2 regions of the Mesorhizobium sp. M1050 genome follow, and region 1 is predicted to be linked to the other one. Evidence: riboswitches for the same ligand, from Rfam matches in the RefSeq annotation. Region 1 holds a riboswitch; the other holds the start of a gene.
What was found. Region 1 has a riboswitch for cobalamin ahead of NKH57_RS07065 (DUF1636 family protein). Riboswitches for the same ligand answer to the same signal wherever they lie in the genome.
Positions count from the first base shown of each region.

Region 2: it holds a riboswitch for cobalamin, as region 1 does, so the genes downstream of both, NKH57_RS15220 (aromatic ring-hydroxylating oxygenase subunit alpha) here and NKH57_RS07065 (DUF1636 family protein) in region 1, are expected to answer to the same signal.

Region 1 is NZ_JAMYMV010000008.1:38,487-45,613, reverse strand. Features, by position in the region: gene NKH57_RS07095 (NADH-quinone oxidoreductase subunit E) at 1-895, opposite strand, end outside; gene NKH57_RS07090 (NADH-quinone oxidoreductase subunit D) at 896-2,086, opposite strand; gene NKH57_RS07085 (NADH-quinone oxidoreductase subunit C) at 2,087-2,689, opposite strand; gene NKH57_RS07080 (NuoB/complex I 20 kDa subunit family protein) at 2,694-3,275, opposite strand; gene NKH57_RS07075 (NADH-quinone oxidoreductase subunit A) at 3,266-3,631, opposite strand; gene NKH57_RS07070 (winged helix-turn-helix domain-containing protein) at 3,950-5,149, shown strand; cobalamin riboswitch at 5,178-5,382, shown strand; gene NKH57_RS07065 (DUF1636 family protein) at 5,422-5,856, shown strand; gene cobW (cobalamin biosynthesis protein CobW) at 5,853-6,890, shown strand; gene cobN (cobaltochelatase subunit CobN) at 6,909-7,127, shown strand, end outside.
Region 2 is NZ_JAMYMV010000023.1:49,562-56,688, forward strand. Features, by position in the region: gene NKH57_RS15185 (carbohydrate ABC transporter permease) at 1-333, shown strand, start outside; gene NKH57_RS15190 (carbohydrate ABC transporter permease) at 335-1,489, shown strand; gene bglA (beta-galactosidase BglA) at 1,494-3,158, shown strand; gene NKH57_RS15200 (ABC transporter ATP-binding protein) at 3,183-4,295, shown strand; gene NKH57_RS15205 (DUF680 domain-containing protein) at 4,379-4,615, opposite strand; gene NKH57_RS15210 (DUF680 domain-containing protein) at 4,696-4,905, opposite strand; gene NKH57_RS15215 (DUF680 domain-containing protein) at 4,976-5,173, opposite strand; cobalamin riboswitch at 5,683-5,884, shown strand; gene NKH57_RS15220 (aromatic ring-hydroxylating oxygenase subunit alpha) at 6,000-7,127, shown strand, end outside.

The sequences.
Region 1 (7,127 bases):
CCTGCTCGACCTCGGGGTCCGCCTTGTTGGCATTGGCGGCCGAATGCAACGGTGCCGAAACGCTCGCCGCCTTTTCAACGGCCGGCGCCACTTTGACCGGCGAAGGCGATTTCAGCGCCGGGCTGGTTTCCGGCGCATCGGTTTTCGGCTTGCTGGCCTTCGACGGCGCAACCGGAGCGTCAGCTGCTACTGGCGCGACCGTGGCGATGATCGCATCAGGCGCCGCCTTGGCGGCCTTGGCCGCCTCCCTGGCTTCCCTATCGCGGGTCGACTTGAGAATCGCCTTTTCGCTCTTCAGGCTGGTGAGGCCGGAGGCCGGCTCCGAGCCCGTGCGGCCGTTCTGCGGCCCCGGCGTTACCGAGGCGCCCTTGCCCGCATCATAGAGGTCGATGATCTCGGCCAGCCGTTCGGGGGTGAGGTCTTCGAAAGTATCCTTGAACACCATGACCATCGGCGCGTTGACGCAGGCGCCGAGGCATTCGACCTCTTCCCACGACAAGGTGCCCTTGTCGTTGGTGTGGAACTGGTCGTGATGGATCTTTGACCGGCAGACATCCATCAGCGCTTCCGAGCCGCGCAACATGCAGGGCGTGGTGCCGCAGACCTGGATATGCGCGCGCGTGCCGACCGGGTTCAACTGATATTGGGTGTAGAAGGTCGCCACCTCGAGGCCACGGATACGGGGCATGCCGAGCATGTCGGAGATCGTCTCGATCGCCGCCTTCGTCACCCAGCCTTCCTGCTCCTGCGCCAGCATCAGAAGCGGGATGATGGCCGACGGTTCGCGGCCCTTCGGGTACTTCTTGATCCATTGCTTCGCCGCGGCCGCATTCGCGCGGTTGAAGGCGAAGGATGCTGGCTGGACGCTGGCTTCTGCGAGACGGCGGACTGACATTTAGCGATCGACCTCACCAAACACGATGTCGAGGGAGCCGAGAACGGCGGTGACGTCGGCCAGCATGTGGCCGCGACAGAGGAAATCCATGGCCTGCAGATGCGCGAAGCCGGGCGCGCGCAGCTTGCAGCGGTAGGGCTTGTTGGAGCCATCGGAGATCAGATAGACGCCGAATTCACCCTTCGGCGCCTCGACCGCCGCATAGACCTCGCCGGCCGGCACGCGATAACCCTCGGTGTAGAGCTTGAAGTGGTGGATCAGCGCTTCCATCGAGCGCTTCATCGCCTGACGCTTGGGCGGCACCACCTTGCCGTCGAGGTTCGACACTGGACCGGTGCTTTCCTTGCCCAGCAAGAGATCGACGCACTGGCGCATGATTTTTGCAGACTGGCGCATTTCTTCCATGCGCACGAGGTAACGGTCGAAGCAGTCGCCGTTCTTGCCGATCGGAATGTCGAAATCCATTTCCGAATAGCATTCATAGGGTTGCGACTTGCGCAGATCCCAAGGAGCGCCCGAGCCGCGCACCATGACTCCGGAAAAACCCCAGGCCCAGGCATCGGCCAGCGTTACGATGCCGATATCGACATTGCGCTGTTTGAAGATGCGATTGCCGGTCAGCAGTTGATCAAGGTCGTCGATCGACTTGAGGAACGGATCGATCCATTTGCCGATATCCTCGACCAGCTTCTGCGGCAGGTCCTGATGGACACCACCCGGACGGAAATAGGCGGCATGCATGCGCGAACCGGAGGCGCGCTCATAGAACACCATCAGCTTTTCGCGCTCGACGAAGCCCCACAGCGGCGGCGTCAGCGCACCGACGTCCATCGCCTGCGTCGTCACATTGAGGATGTGCGACATGATGCGGCCGATTTCGCAGTAGAGCACGCGGATCAGCTGGCCGCGCTTCGGCACCTCGATGCCGAGCAGACGCTCGGCAGCCAGCGCGAAGGCGTGCTCCTGGTTCATCGGCGCGCAATAGTCGAGCCGGTCCAGATAGGGGATCGCCTGCAGATAGGTCTTGGCCTCGATCAGCTTTTCCGTGCCGCGATGCAAGAGCCCGATATGCGGATCGACGCGATCGACGACTTCGCCGTCGAGTTCAAGGACCAACCTCAAAACACCATGCGCCGCAGGGTGTTGAGGCCCAAAGTTGATGTTAAAATTGCGGACGGAGGTTTCAGCCATTTACTGCTTTGCCTTCTCGTCACCCGGCAGGACGTAATCAGTACCTTCCCACGGGGACAAAAAATCGAAATTGCGGAATTCCTGCTTCAATTCCACAGGCTCGTAGATGACGCGCTTGGCTTCGTCGTCGTAGCGCACCTCGACGAAGCCGGTCAGCGGGAAATCCTTGCGCAGCGGGTGGCCTTCGAAACCGTAATCAGTCAGCAGGCGGCGCAGATCGGGATGGCCCGAGAACAGCACGCCGTAGAGATCGTAGGTCTCGCGCTCGAACCAGTCGGCACCCGGAAAGACGCCGGTGATCGACGGCACCATGGTTTCCTCGTCGGCCTGCACCTTGACGCGGATGCGCACATTCTGCTTCGGCGACAGAAGATGGTAGACGACGTCGAAGCGCTTGGCGCGTGACGGATAGTCGGCGCCGCAGACGTCGATGATCGAGATGAACTGGCAGCGCGCATCGTCGCGCAGGAAGGTCATGACCTCGACCAGATCGCGCGGCTCGACGCCAATGGTAAGCTCACCATAGGCGATATCAGCGTCATTCACGCGGTCGATCAGCTTCTCGCCGAGATAGGTCGACAGTTCGCTCAGGGATGCGGTCATGGATTTACCGTTCGATCGTGCCGGTGCGGCGGATCTTCTTCTGCAAGAGAAGAATGCCGTAAAGCAGCGCTTCGGCGCTCGGCGGGCAGCCGGGCACATAGATGTCGACCGGCACGATGCGGTCGCAGCCACGCACCACCGAATAGGAATAGTGGTAGTAGCCGCCGCCATTGGCGCAGGAGCCCATCGAGATGACGTAGCGCGGTTCCGGCATCTGGTCGTAGACCTTGCGCAGCGCCGGCGCCATCTTGTTGGTCAGCGTGCCGGCGACGATCATGATGTCGGACTGGCGCGGAGACGCGCGCGGCGCGACGCCGAACCTCTCCGAGTCATAACGCGGCATCGAGGTGTGGATCATCTCGACCGCGCAGCAGGCAAGACCGAAGGTCATGAACATCAGCGAACCGCTGCGCGCCCAGGTAATCAGCGCCTCTGTCGAGGTGACGAGAAAGCCCTTGTCGGCCAGTTCGTTGTTGATCTCGAGGAAGAAGGGATCGTCTCCCCCTACCGGCCGGCCGGTATTGGGATCGAGGATACCTTTAGGCTTCGGCGCGACGAGGGTGCCTGAACTGTCGTTCAATCCCATTCCAGCGCTCCTTTTTTCCATTCATAGGCAAAGCCGATGGTCAGCACCGCCAGAAACACCATCATCGACCAGAAGCCGAGCATTCCGATCTTCGAGAACGACACCGCCCACGGAAACAGGAAGGCCACTTCCAGGTCGAAGATGATGAACAGGATCGACACCAGGTAGAATCGGATGTCGAACTTCATGCGGGCGTCGTCGAACGAGTTGAAACCGCACTCGTAGGCGGAAAGCTTTTCGGGATCGGGGTTGCGGTAAGCCACCAGGAAGGGTGCGGCCAGCAGCGCCAGGCCGACAACCAGCGCCACGCCGATGAACAGGACGATGGGCAGGTATGAGCTCAATAGTGCGTTCATGCTCGGCTTTCCGTTGGCGCCAATCCACGTTGATTACAGCACCGGACCCTAATGCGGAAGCGTGACAGTTTAACCGCTGAACCGTTTTAAGGGCCTATGCTGCAACGCGGCGAGGGTTAGCGCAGCACTTCCAGCGAAGCAAGTCAAACCTTGTTCAAAACACTGACCTGGACGGCTTATCGCGGCAAACTGGTCCGATCCGCTCCTGTTTGATTTCCTTCGCTTTTTACTCCACTTTTCTCTCCTGACATGGTTGCTGCCAAAACCCTGCTAGCATTGTCCGGAATCACCGATCATCGCCCTCAGAGTGACGCCTGCATGAAGGAAAAGATCTCGCTCCCCATGGCCCGGCGCATCGCGCTTGCCGCCCAAGGTTTTCTCGATCCCCGCCCAACAGCTACGCCAGACCGCCGCCATTTTGCCCGCGTGCTGGCTCGAACCGGTCTGCTGCAGATCGATTCCGTCAGCGCGGTGGTGCGCGCTCATTATATGCCGCTCTATTCGCGCCTTGGCCCTTACCCTCTCGCCTTGCTCGACAATGCGGCCATGACGCGCAAGCGCACGGTCTTCGAATATTGGGCGCATGAGGCCTCTTTCCTGCCGGTCAAGACATACCCGCTGATGCGCTGGCGCATGCAACGGGCCGAGCGCGGCGACGAAATGTATCTGGGCCTTGCCAAATGGGGCCGCGAGCACGCCGCCTATGTCGAAGAGATCTACCGCCAGGTCGTCGAGCGCGGCCCGACCGCCGCCTCCGCGCTCGAGGGCCAGAAGGGCTCGGGTGGCTGGTGGGGCTGGAGCCATGCCAAGCATGCCTTCGAATGGCTGTTCTGGGCCGGACGCATCACTACGGCGCACCGTCGCGGTTTCGAACGCTTCTATGACCTGCCCGAGCGTGTGCTGCCGCAGGCGATCCTCGATCTTCCGGTTCCGGCCGCCGAGGACGCGCACCGCGAATTGCTGCGCATTTCCGCCCGAGCCCACGGCATCGCGACATCAGGCGATTTGCGCGACTATTTCCGCCTGTCGCCGGCCGACATGAAAGGCCGGCTGGAGGAACTGGTTGAAACAGGCGAATTGCTGCCGGTGCGCGTCGAAGGCTGGGACAAGCCAGCTTATCTTCACAAGGATGCCCGTCTGCCGCGCAAGGTCGAGGCACGCGCCCTGCTGGCGCCGTTTGACCCGGTGGTCTTCGAACGCTCGCGCACCGAGCGGCTGTTCGATTTCCACTACCGCATCGAAATCTACACGCCGGCCGACAAGCGGCAATACGGCTATTATGTCCTGCCGTTCCTGCTCGGCGACAGGATCGTCGCGCGCGTCGACCTCAAGGCCGACCGGCCGGCCAGTGCCCTGCGCGTCCATGCCACCTATGCCGAGTCCGGTGCGCCGCCTGAAACCGCTGCTCAGCTCTTCGAGGAATTGAAACAGATGCAGGGCTGGCTTGGCCTTGAGCGCATGGAAGTGACGCCCGCCGGTGACTTGGGTCCGGCGCTGGCCGACATCGCCGTGTCGTAAGCCGCGTTGACACTGCCGCCTGCAAAAGCCTAAATCCGGTACAGACGGTCTCTTCTCTTCAACGAGAGGAGCTAAGAGGGAATGCGGTGAGGGACGAAATCCCAAATCCGCGGCTGTCCCCGCAACTGTAAGCGAAGAGCCAAGGCCGAAAGCCACTGGGGTGATCCCGGGAAGGCGGCTACCCAAGGCAATGACCCGCGAGCCAGGAGACCTGCCGTCTGCGACTACAGAATCCGATCGTCCGGCGGGTTTCCGGGCAAGGAGCACGATCTTTGGACCACGACAGCAGTTTTTCGGCTGGCACAGCGGATGTTTCGTCCGGCCATGATGATGCCTTGGCTGGCGTCACCGTGATCGTCTGCGCCTCCTGCCGCGATGAAACCGGCTCCGACGCCCATCCCCGCGCCGGCGAACTGCTGGCGGACGACACGCGACGCGCCGCGTCGGGCGACAACATTCGCATCAGCAGCGTCGAATGTCTCGGCAATTGCAAGCGGCGGCTCAGCGCCGCCATCCTGCGCGACGGGTGCTGGAGTTATGTCTTCGGCGACCTGACGGCAACCAGTGGCAGCGATCTCGTCACCGGCGCGAAGCTCTTCGCCACCTCGGCCGACGGTTTGATCCCGTGGCGCGGCCGCCCCGATAGCCTGAAGCGCGGCCTTGTTGCCCGCATCCCTCCCCTCGACCTGTTGAAGGACTTGAAATGACTGCTTCCGTCTCCCGCGTCCCCTGCACCGTCGTCACCGGCTTTCTCGGCGCCGGCAAGACGACGCTGGTCCGCCATCTCCTGGAAAACGCCGGCGGCAAGCGTATTGCCATCATCGTCAACGAGTTCGGCGACATCGGCATCGACGGCGAGATCCTGAAGGGCTGCGGCATCGACACCTGCCCCGAGGAAAACATCGTCGAACTGGCCAATGGCTGCATCTGCTGCACCGTCGCCGACGATTTCGTGCCGGCGCTCGACCAGATCCTCGCGCTGACTCCGAAGGTCGACCACATCCTGATCGAGACTTCCGGCCTCGCTTTGCCCAAGCCGCTGGTCCAGGCTTTCCAGTGGCCGAGCGTGAAAAGCCGCGTGACCGTTGATGGCGTCATCGCCGTGGTCGACGGGCCGGCATTGGCCGAGGGACGCGTCGCCAACGACATGGAGGCACTCCAGGTGCAGCGCGCCCAGGACGAGACGCTCGACCACGACGACCCGGTCGAGGAAGTGTTCGAGGACCAGATCGCTTGCGCCGACCTGATCATCCTGTCGAAAAGCGACCTGATGGACGCCACCGGCACCGCCCGCGCCAACGCCATCATCAACGAACACTCCGCCCGCGCGGTGAAGATCGTGCCGACGTCGCATGGCAAGGTGGATCCCTCCGTGCTGCTCGGCCTCGGACTCGCGGTCGAGGACGATATCGAGAACCGCAAGTCCCATCACGACGGCGCCTTCGACCATGAGCATGACGACTTCGATACGTTCATCGTCGACATTGCCTCGATCGCCAATCCGGACGAATTGGCGAAACGCGTCGCCACGGCTGCCGAGGAAGAGAACGTGCTGCGTGTGAAAGGCTTCGTCGAGGTCGGCGGCAAGCCGATGCGGCTGCTGCTGCAGGCCGTCGGGCCGCGCGTCAACCACTACTATGACCGCGCCTGGACGGCGCAGGACGACCGCCGCTCGCGCCTTGTCGTCATCGGCCTCAAGGGGCTGAACCGCCCGGCTATCGAGCGTATACTCGCCGGCTGATTTCGGACACAGGTTGCGATGCACATCCTAACCACGACATCCGCCTCGCTCGACGACCTCGCCGAGCCGGTCGATCTGCGGCAGACGCCGGCGGATATCGTGGCCCTGTCCTTCACCGACAGCGACCTCGCCGGACTGGCGGCAGCGTGGAAGGCCGACGCCGACCGCCTGCCCTCGATGCGGCTGGCGGCACTGCGCGACTTGCGCCATCCCATGTCCGTCGACCTCTGGGTCGAC
Region 2 (7,127 bases), on a different contig from region 1:
ATTCCCGAAGAAACACTGGAAGCCGCCGTCATCGACGGCGCCAATCCATTCCAGATCTTCTGGAAGATCATGGTGCCGCAGATATGGGGCACCATCGCCGTCGTCTGGACCACCATCACCATCCTGGTGCTCAAAGTGTTCGACATCGTGCTGACCATGACCAACGGCCAGTGGAACAGCCAGGTCCTGGCCAATTTGATGTTCGACTGGATGTTCCGTGGCGGCGGCGATTTCGGCCGCGGCGCCACCATCGCCATCATCATCATGATCGCGGTCATTCCGATCATGGTCTGGAACATCCGCCAGGCGAACAAAGAGACGGGAGGACATTGAGATGGCCGTTGCGACCGGAAATTCCTTCGCCAGCCGCTTCGGCGTCCATATCGCCGTGCTTGTCTTCGTCGCGATCTGGACCATACCGACGCTCGGCATCCTGGTCTCGTCGCTGCGCGACAAGAACCAGATCATCGCCTCTGGCTGGTGGAATTCGTTCGCCAGTTCCACTCAGACCGAAGCCGGCCGACTGCCGGCCGCCTCGACGCAAGTCGAAAAGGACGGCAAGTTCGTTCTCGAGGGCAACATCTTCGGCGACGGTGCCAAGCGCAACATCAGCGCCTTCGGTGTTAAATCGGCGGCGCCAACGCAATATCCCGCTGGCACTTCGGCCGATCTCGGCGATGGCGAAATCTTGCAGCTGAATGAAGACGGCAGCTTCGTCATGCAGTCGCCCAAGGCATTCGAAGGCGATCGCGGCCAGCGCGTCTACTATGCCTCGTCGGCGCCGCCGAAATTCACCACCGAGAACTACAAGACAGTCTTGTTTTCCGAGGGCATCGGACGGTCGTTCATGAATTCGCTGACCGTCACCATCCCGGCGACCGTCATCCCGATCCTGATCGCTGCCTTTGCCGCCTACGCTCTGGCCTGGATGCGGTTTCCCGGCCGGGCGCTGCTGATCGCCGTCATCATCGGCCTGCTGGTGGTGCCGCTGCAGATGTCGCTGATCCCGCTCCTGAAACTCTACAACGGCGTCGGCGCTTTCTTCGGCATGCCGTCGAAAACCTATCTCGGTATCTGGCTGGCGCATACCGGCTTCGGCTTGCCCTTCGCCATCTACCTGCTGCGCAGCTACATTGCCGGCCTGCCGCGCGAAATCATGGAATCGGCGCGTATCGATGGCGCCAGCGATTTCGAGATCTTCGTCAAGATCGTCTTGCCGCTGTCCTTCCCAGTGCTGGCTTCGTTTGCCATCTTCCAGTTCCTATGGGTATGGAACGATCTGCTGGTGGCGATGGTTTTCCTGGGTACAGAGGCAGACCAGATCGTGCTGACCGCCAAGCTCAATGCGTTGTTGGGCTCACGCGGTGGCGACTGGGAGATTCTGACGACATCGGCTTTCGTGACCATAATCGTGCCGCTGATCGTCTTCTTCTCGCTGCAGCGCTATTTTGTCCGCGGGCTGCTTGCCGGCTCGGTGAAAGGAGGCTGAAACGATGCGATCCGCTTTGAAGGCCAGCTCGAAACCTGACCTCGCCATCGATCGCGACTGGTGGCGGGGTGCTGTGATCTACCAGATCTACCCGCGCAGCTATCAGGACTCGAACGGCGACGGTATCGGCGACCTCAAGGGGATCATCGGCCGCCTCCCCTACATTGCGGCACTCGGTGCGGACGCCATCTGGATTTCGCCGTTCTTCAAATCGCCGATGAAGGATTTCGGCTACGATGTCACCGATTATTGCGACGTCGATCCGATGTTCGGTACGCTGGCCGACTTCGACGCGCTGACCGCCGAGGCACACAGGCTAGGCTTGAAGGTGATGATCGACGAGGTGCTGTCGCACACCGCCGACAACCACCCATGGTTCAAGGAAAGCCGGTCGAACCGCACCAACCCGAAGGCCGACTGGTACGTCTGGGCGGACGCCAGCCCGGACGGCACGCCACCCAACAACTGGCTATCGATCTTCGGCGGCTCGGCCTGGCAATGGGACACCAGCCGCCAGCAATATTACCTGCATAATTTCCTGGCCGAGCAGCCCGACCTCAACTTCCACAACCACCAGGTCCAGGATGCGTTGCTGGACGTCACCCGCTTCTGGCTGGAGCGTGGCGTCGACGGTTTTCGGCTCGACACCATCAATTTCTATTTCCACAGCCAGGGCCTGGAAAACAATCCGCCGCTGCCGCCGGAAGAGCGCAACGACCAGACCGCACCCGCGGTCAACCCCTACAATTATCAGGACCATCTCTACGACAAGAGCCGCCCTGAGAACCTCGGCTTCCTCGAGCGCTTCCGCGCGCTGCTCGACGAATACCCGGCAACCGCCGCGGTCGGCGAGGTCGGCGATTCGCAGCGGGGACTGGACGTTGTGGCTGCCTACACGGCCGGCGGCAAGCGCGTGCACATGTGCTACTCGTTCGACTTCCTGGCGCCGGAAAAGATCAGTGCGGCCAAGGTCCGCTCGGTGCTGGAATCCTTCGGCAAGGTCGCCAGCGACGGCTGGTCGTGCTGGGCCTTCTCCAACCACGACGTGATGCGCCCGGCCTCGCGCTGGGCGGCTGGCGAAGCCGATCCGACCGCCTACCTCAAGGTCATCTCGGCGCTCTTGATGTCATTGCGCGGTTCGGTCTGCATCTACCAGGGCGAAGAGCTTGGGCTCGCCGAAGCGGAACTGCGCTTCGAGGACTTGCAGGACCCCTACGGCATCCGCTTCTGGCCGGAATTCAAAGGCCGCGATGGCTGCCGCACGCCGATGGTGTGGGACGGCAGCGCCAAGAATGGCGGATTCTCCCCGGCAAAGCCCTGGCTGCCGGTGCCGACCAAGCATCTGTCGCAAGCGGTCAATGTCCAGCAGGGCGACGAGAATTCGCTGCTTGAGCACTATCGTCGCTTTCTCACGTTCCGGCGTGCCCATCCGGCGCTTGTCAAGGGTGACATCACCTTCATCGAAAGCGAGGGCGACACCGTCGCCTTCACCCGCCGCGCAGGCAACGAGCAGATCGTCTGCGTCTTCAATCTGGGAGCCGGGCCAACCAACGTTGACCTTGGCAGCCGATCGCTGCAACCTTTGCCCGGGCACGGATTTTCGGGGCAGGTAAGCAGCGGTTCCATCGAGCTTGGCGGCTACGGCGCCTGGTTCGGGCGCGTCGACTGAATTTCAAATCACTGGAGGAACCCAATGGCCGATGTCACGCTAAGACAAGTGAAGAAGTCCTACGGCAATCTGAACATTCTCCACGGCATCGACCTCGATATCAAGTCGGGCGAATTCATCGTCTTCGTCGGTCCGTCGGGCTGCGGCAAGTCGACATTGCTGAGGTCGATCGCCGGGCTCGAGGAAATCACCTCTGGCGAGCTCAGAATAGCCGGCGAGGTCGTGAACGACGTGCCGCCGTCGAAGCGGGGCATCGCCATGGTGTTCCAGTCCTACGCGCTGTACCCGCACATGACCGTTTACGACAACATGGCGTTCTCGATGAAGATCGGGAAGGAGAACAAGGCCGAGATCGACCGGCGCGTACGCCAGGCGGCGGAAATCCTGCAGTTGACGAAATATCTCGACCGCTTGCCCAAGGCGATGTCGGGCGGACAACGCCAGCGCGTCGCCATCGGCCGCGCCATCGTGCGCAATCCGAAGGTGTTCCTGTTCGACGAGCCGCTGTCGAACCTTGACGCCGCACTTCGCGTCGCCACCCGCATCGAAATCGCCAAGCTCAAGGAATCGATGCCCGCCACGACCATGATCTACGTCACCCATGACCAGGTCGAGGCGATGACGCTGGCCGACCGCATCGTTGTGCTCAAGGAAGGCCATATCGAACAGGTCGGCACGCCTATGGATCTCTACAAGAAGCCCGGCAATCTGTTCGTTGCCCAGTTCATCGGCTCGCCGGCCATGAACATCCTGCCGGCGACCATCGAAAGGACCGGAAACCCGACTGTCGTCAGCCATGTCGGCGGGCGCAAGGCAACCGTGCCGATCACGACCCCTGCTTCGGCAAAGGGCGCCGCGGTGAGCTTTGGCGTGCGGCCGGAGGACCTGATCATTGCCAGCGGTGCGGACTATCTGTTCGAAGGGACGGTCGACTATGTCGAGCAGCTCGGCGAGGTCCAGCTTGTCTATGTCGACATCGGCCGCGCCGATCTGCCGCTGGTGACCAAGCTGCCCGGCAATGTCGAGGTCAAGCGCGGCTCGACATTGCGGCTGAGCGCCAATGGCGAAGACCTGCATATCTTCGACACGGATGGGCGGTCCTTCGCGCTTCACGAAGCAGAGGCTAAGGCGGCCTGAGGTTCCATGATGAGACTGCACGTTGCAAAAACAAGAGCGGCGGGCCCAGCCCGCCGCTCTTGTTTGGAGATCAGCTTCGGCTGTTAGCGGCCGAAGAGATTCCGGTCGCTGCCCTGAGGGGCGGACTTCGGTACGTCGCCCGACGAATTGAGCAGCTTGTAGACCGGCGAACCGGTGTCGCGCACCGAAGACGTCGGCGTGGTGTCGACCTTGGAGGTCGCCAGCTTGTTGATATCGGTGCCACCAACGTTGTCGTTGCGGGCATAGGCGCTGCCGGCGGCAATCAGAAGAGCGGCGGCAGTAAGAACAATCTTTTTCATTTTTGACACTCCGTATTCTCGAATTCGATGCTGCCGATTAACCCGCAGCATCGCTGTCGGATGTTGGTTTTGATCGGATGTTAGTTGTTGCCGAACAGGTTGCGGTCGCTGCCATGGTTGACAGGCGCCTGCGTGGCCGGCTCCGACTTCTTGACGGAAGCCGTGTACGAGCTGTCGACGGCGGTGGTGGCAGGCTGGTTGGCGCCGTTGGAGCCAAAGTTGTCGCTGCCGGCGAAGACACTGCCAGTGACGGCCAGAACGGCGGCGGTAGCAAGAATGATCTTCTTCATCTCAACTCTCCTGAATTTCTGGATTTCGCCAGGATGGCGGGCGAACCCGCCGTCAACTGGGAATTGGTTGTTAGTGGCCGAAGAGGTTACGGTCGCTGCCCTGGGCAGGTGTCTGAGCAGCCGGTTCGGACTTCTTGACCGAAGCGGTGTACGAGCTGTCGACGGCAGTGGCTGTCGGGGCGTTCGAACCATAGTGGTCGCTGCCATTAGCGAAGGCGCTGCCGGAAATGGCCAGAACGGCGGCGGCAGTGAGAATGATCTTTTTCATTTTTTGTACTCCAGTATCTTCTTTTTCGTCCGTCTAGCGGCGTGTCTTGGAAATGAAATCGCGTCGTTCGGACAGCCCCGATGTGGGAGGGCATCCTCGCCTTTTCCAATCACGAAGTTGTTTCGTGTGGACCATGATTCCGCTACTTGAAATTGTGCCAAGGGCTTCTACACGCTACTTATTATTTATCTTTTTCAATGGTTTAAGCAAAACCGTCCGCTGGATCACCAACTGTTGCCAAGGCCCGGCGTTCACAATGTCCTGCACGCACCGTCAACAGAAACGAACCGTTCGGTTCGATTTTAGAATCAGCTAATAGTCACTTTTCGAAACCGTTAGCCTTTTTGGCCGCCGGCAAGGGGTCGGCTTTCGAGGAGATTGCAAGTGGCGATGGCTGCCGAAGAGATAGGATTTCAGCCCGGCAATCGCCAACCCGAACGTTTCGCACGCGTGTCGCGCGGCATGGATACGATGTCGTTTTCATGCCGATGACGCGCCAGCGATCGTGGTTAGATCATGCCATCTCAGGTGCCGCTTCGTGACGACGGGGCGGAGAATTGGGAAGCCGGTCAAAATCCGGCGCTGCCCCCGCAACGGTGGTGGAGTTCAAGTCGCAACGGGAGACCACTGGGCAACTGCCTGGGAAGGTGTCGCGATCGTCCGCAAGGACAACTCCAGAGCCCGGAAACCAGCCCGAGATTTCTAGACTCGACTGATCGCGGTGGGCGATCAAGAGGTGGATAGTGCATGCCCGGCGCCTCGCCGGCCTGCGTCCAATCCTTCCTCCGTCACCACCAGTTCAGTCCTTAGATAACGAGGACAGGACATGGATATTCGCAACGACATGCTGAGGCGCTTGAACAGCCGTCGGCAAGGCTTTTCGCTAGAGCAGCCCTTCTACACCGATCCAGACTACTTCAAGCTGGACATGGAGCTGATCTTGTATCGCGATTGGCTGTTCATCGGCCATGATTGCGAGCTGCCGAAGCCGGGCAGCTACATTACTGTGCAGATCGGCGACTATCCGGTTGTTCTTGTCCGTGACCAGCAAGGCAAGATCAACGCCTTCCACAATTCCTGCCGCCATCGCGGCAGTCGCGTCTGCAACACCGACAAGGGTACTGCGGCAAAGCTCGTCTGCCCCTATCACCAGTGGACCTATGAGCTCGACGGCCGGCTGCTGTTCGCCCGTCAGATGGCCGACGGTTTCGACAAGAGTGAGTTCGGTCTGAAGCCGGTCGCCTGCGAGAGCGTCGGCGGCTATATCTTCATCTGCCTGGCCAAGGAGCCAGCGGATTTCGCGCCGATGCGGGCGATGATCGAACCTTATCTGCTGCCGCACCGGTTGCGGGAAGCAAAGGTCGCCTTCGAGAGCACGATCATCGAGAAGGGCAACTGGAAGTTGGTCTGGGAAAACAACCGCGAGTGCTATCACTGCGTCGCCAATCATCCCGAGTTGTGCAAGACCTTCCCCGAGGCTCCGACCGTGACCGGCGTCAACGGCGCCGACAGCGACCCCGAAATGGTCGCGCATTGGGCCAAATGCGAGGCATCAGGCCTGCCGAGCAAGTTCCGCATCGATCCGGCCGGGCAGTATCGCGCCACCCGCGCGCCGCTGCTGCGCGATGCCGTCAGCTACACCATGAGCGGCAAACTGGCGGTGAAGAAGAACCTCTCCGACGCTGTCTCCGCCGACCGCATCGGCACCTTGATGCACTATCACTATCCGACGACATGGAACCATATCCTCATCGATCACGCGGTGACGTTCCGGGTGGTGCCGATCAGCGCCACGGAAACGGCGGTGACGACGAAATGGCTGGTGCACAAGGACGCGGTCGAGGGCGTCGACTACACCATCGAAGACCTTACCCATGTGTGGACCGAAACCAACGACCAGGACCGCCGCATCGTTGAGGAAAACGCCCTCGGCATCCTGTCGCCCGCCTATGAA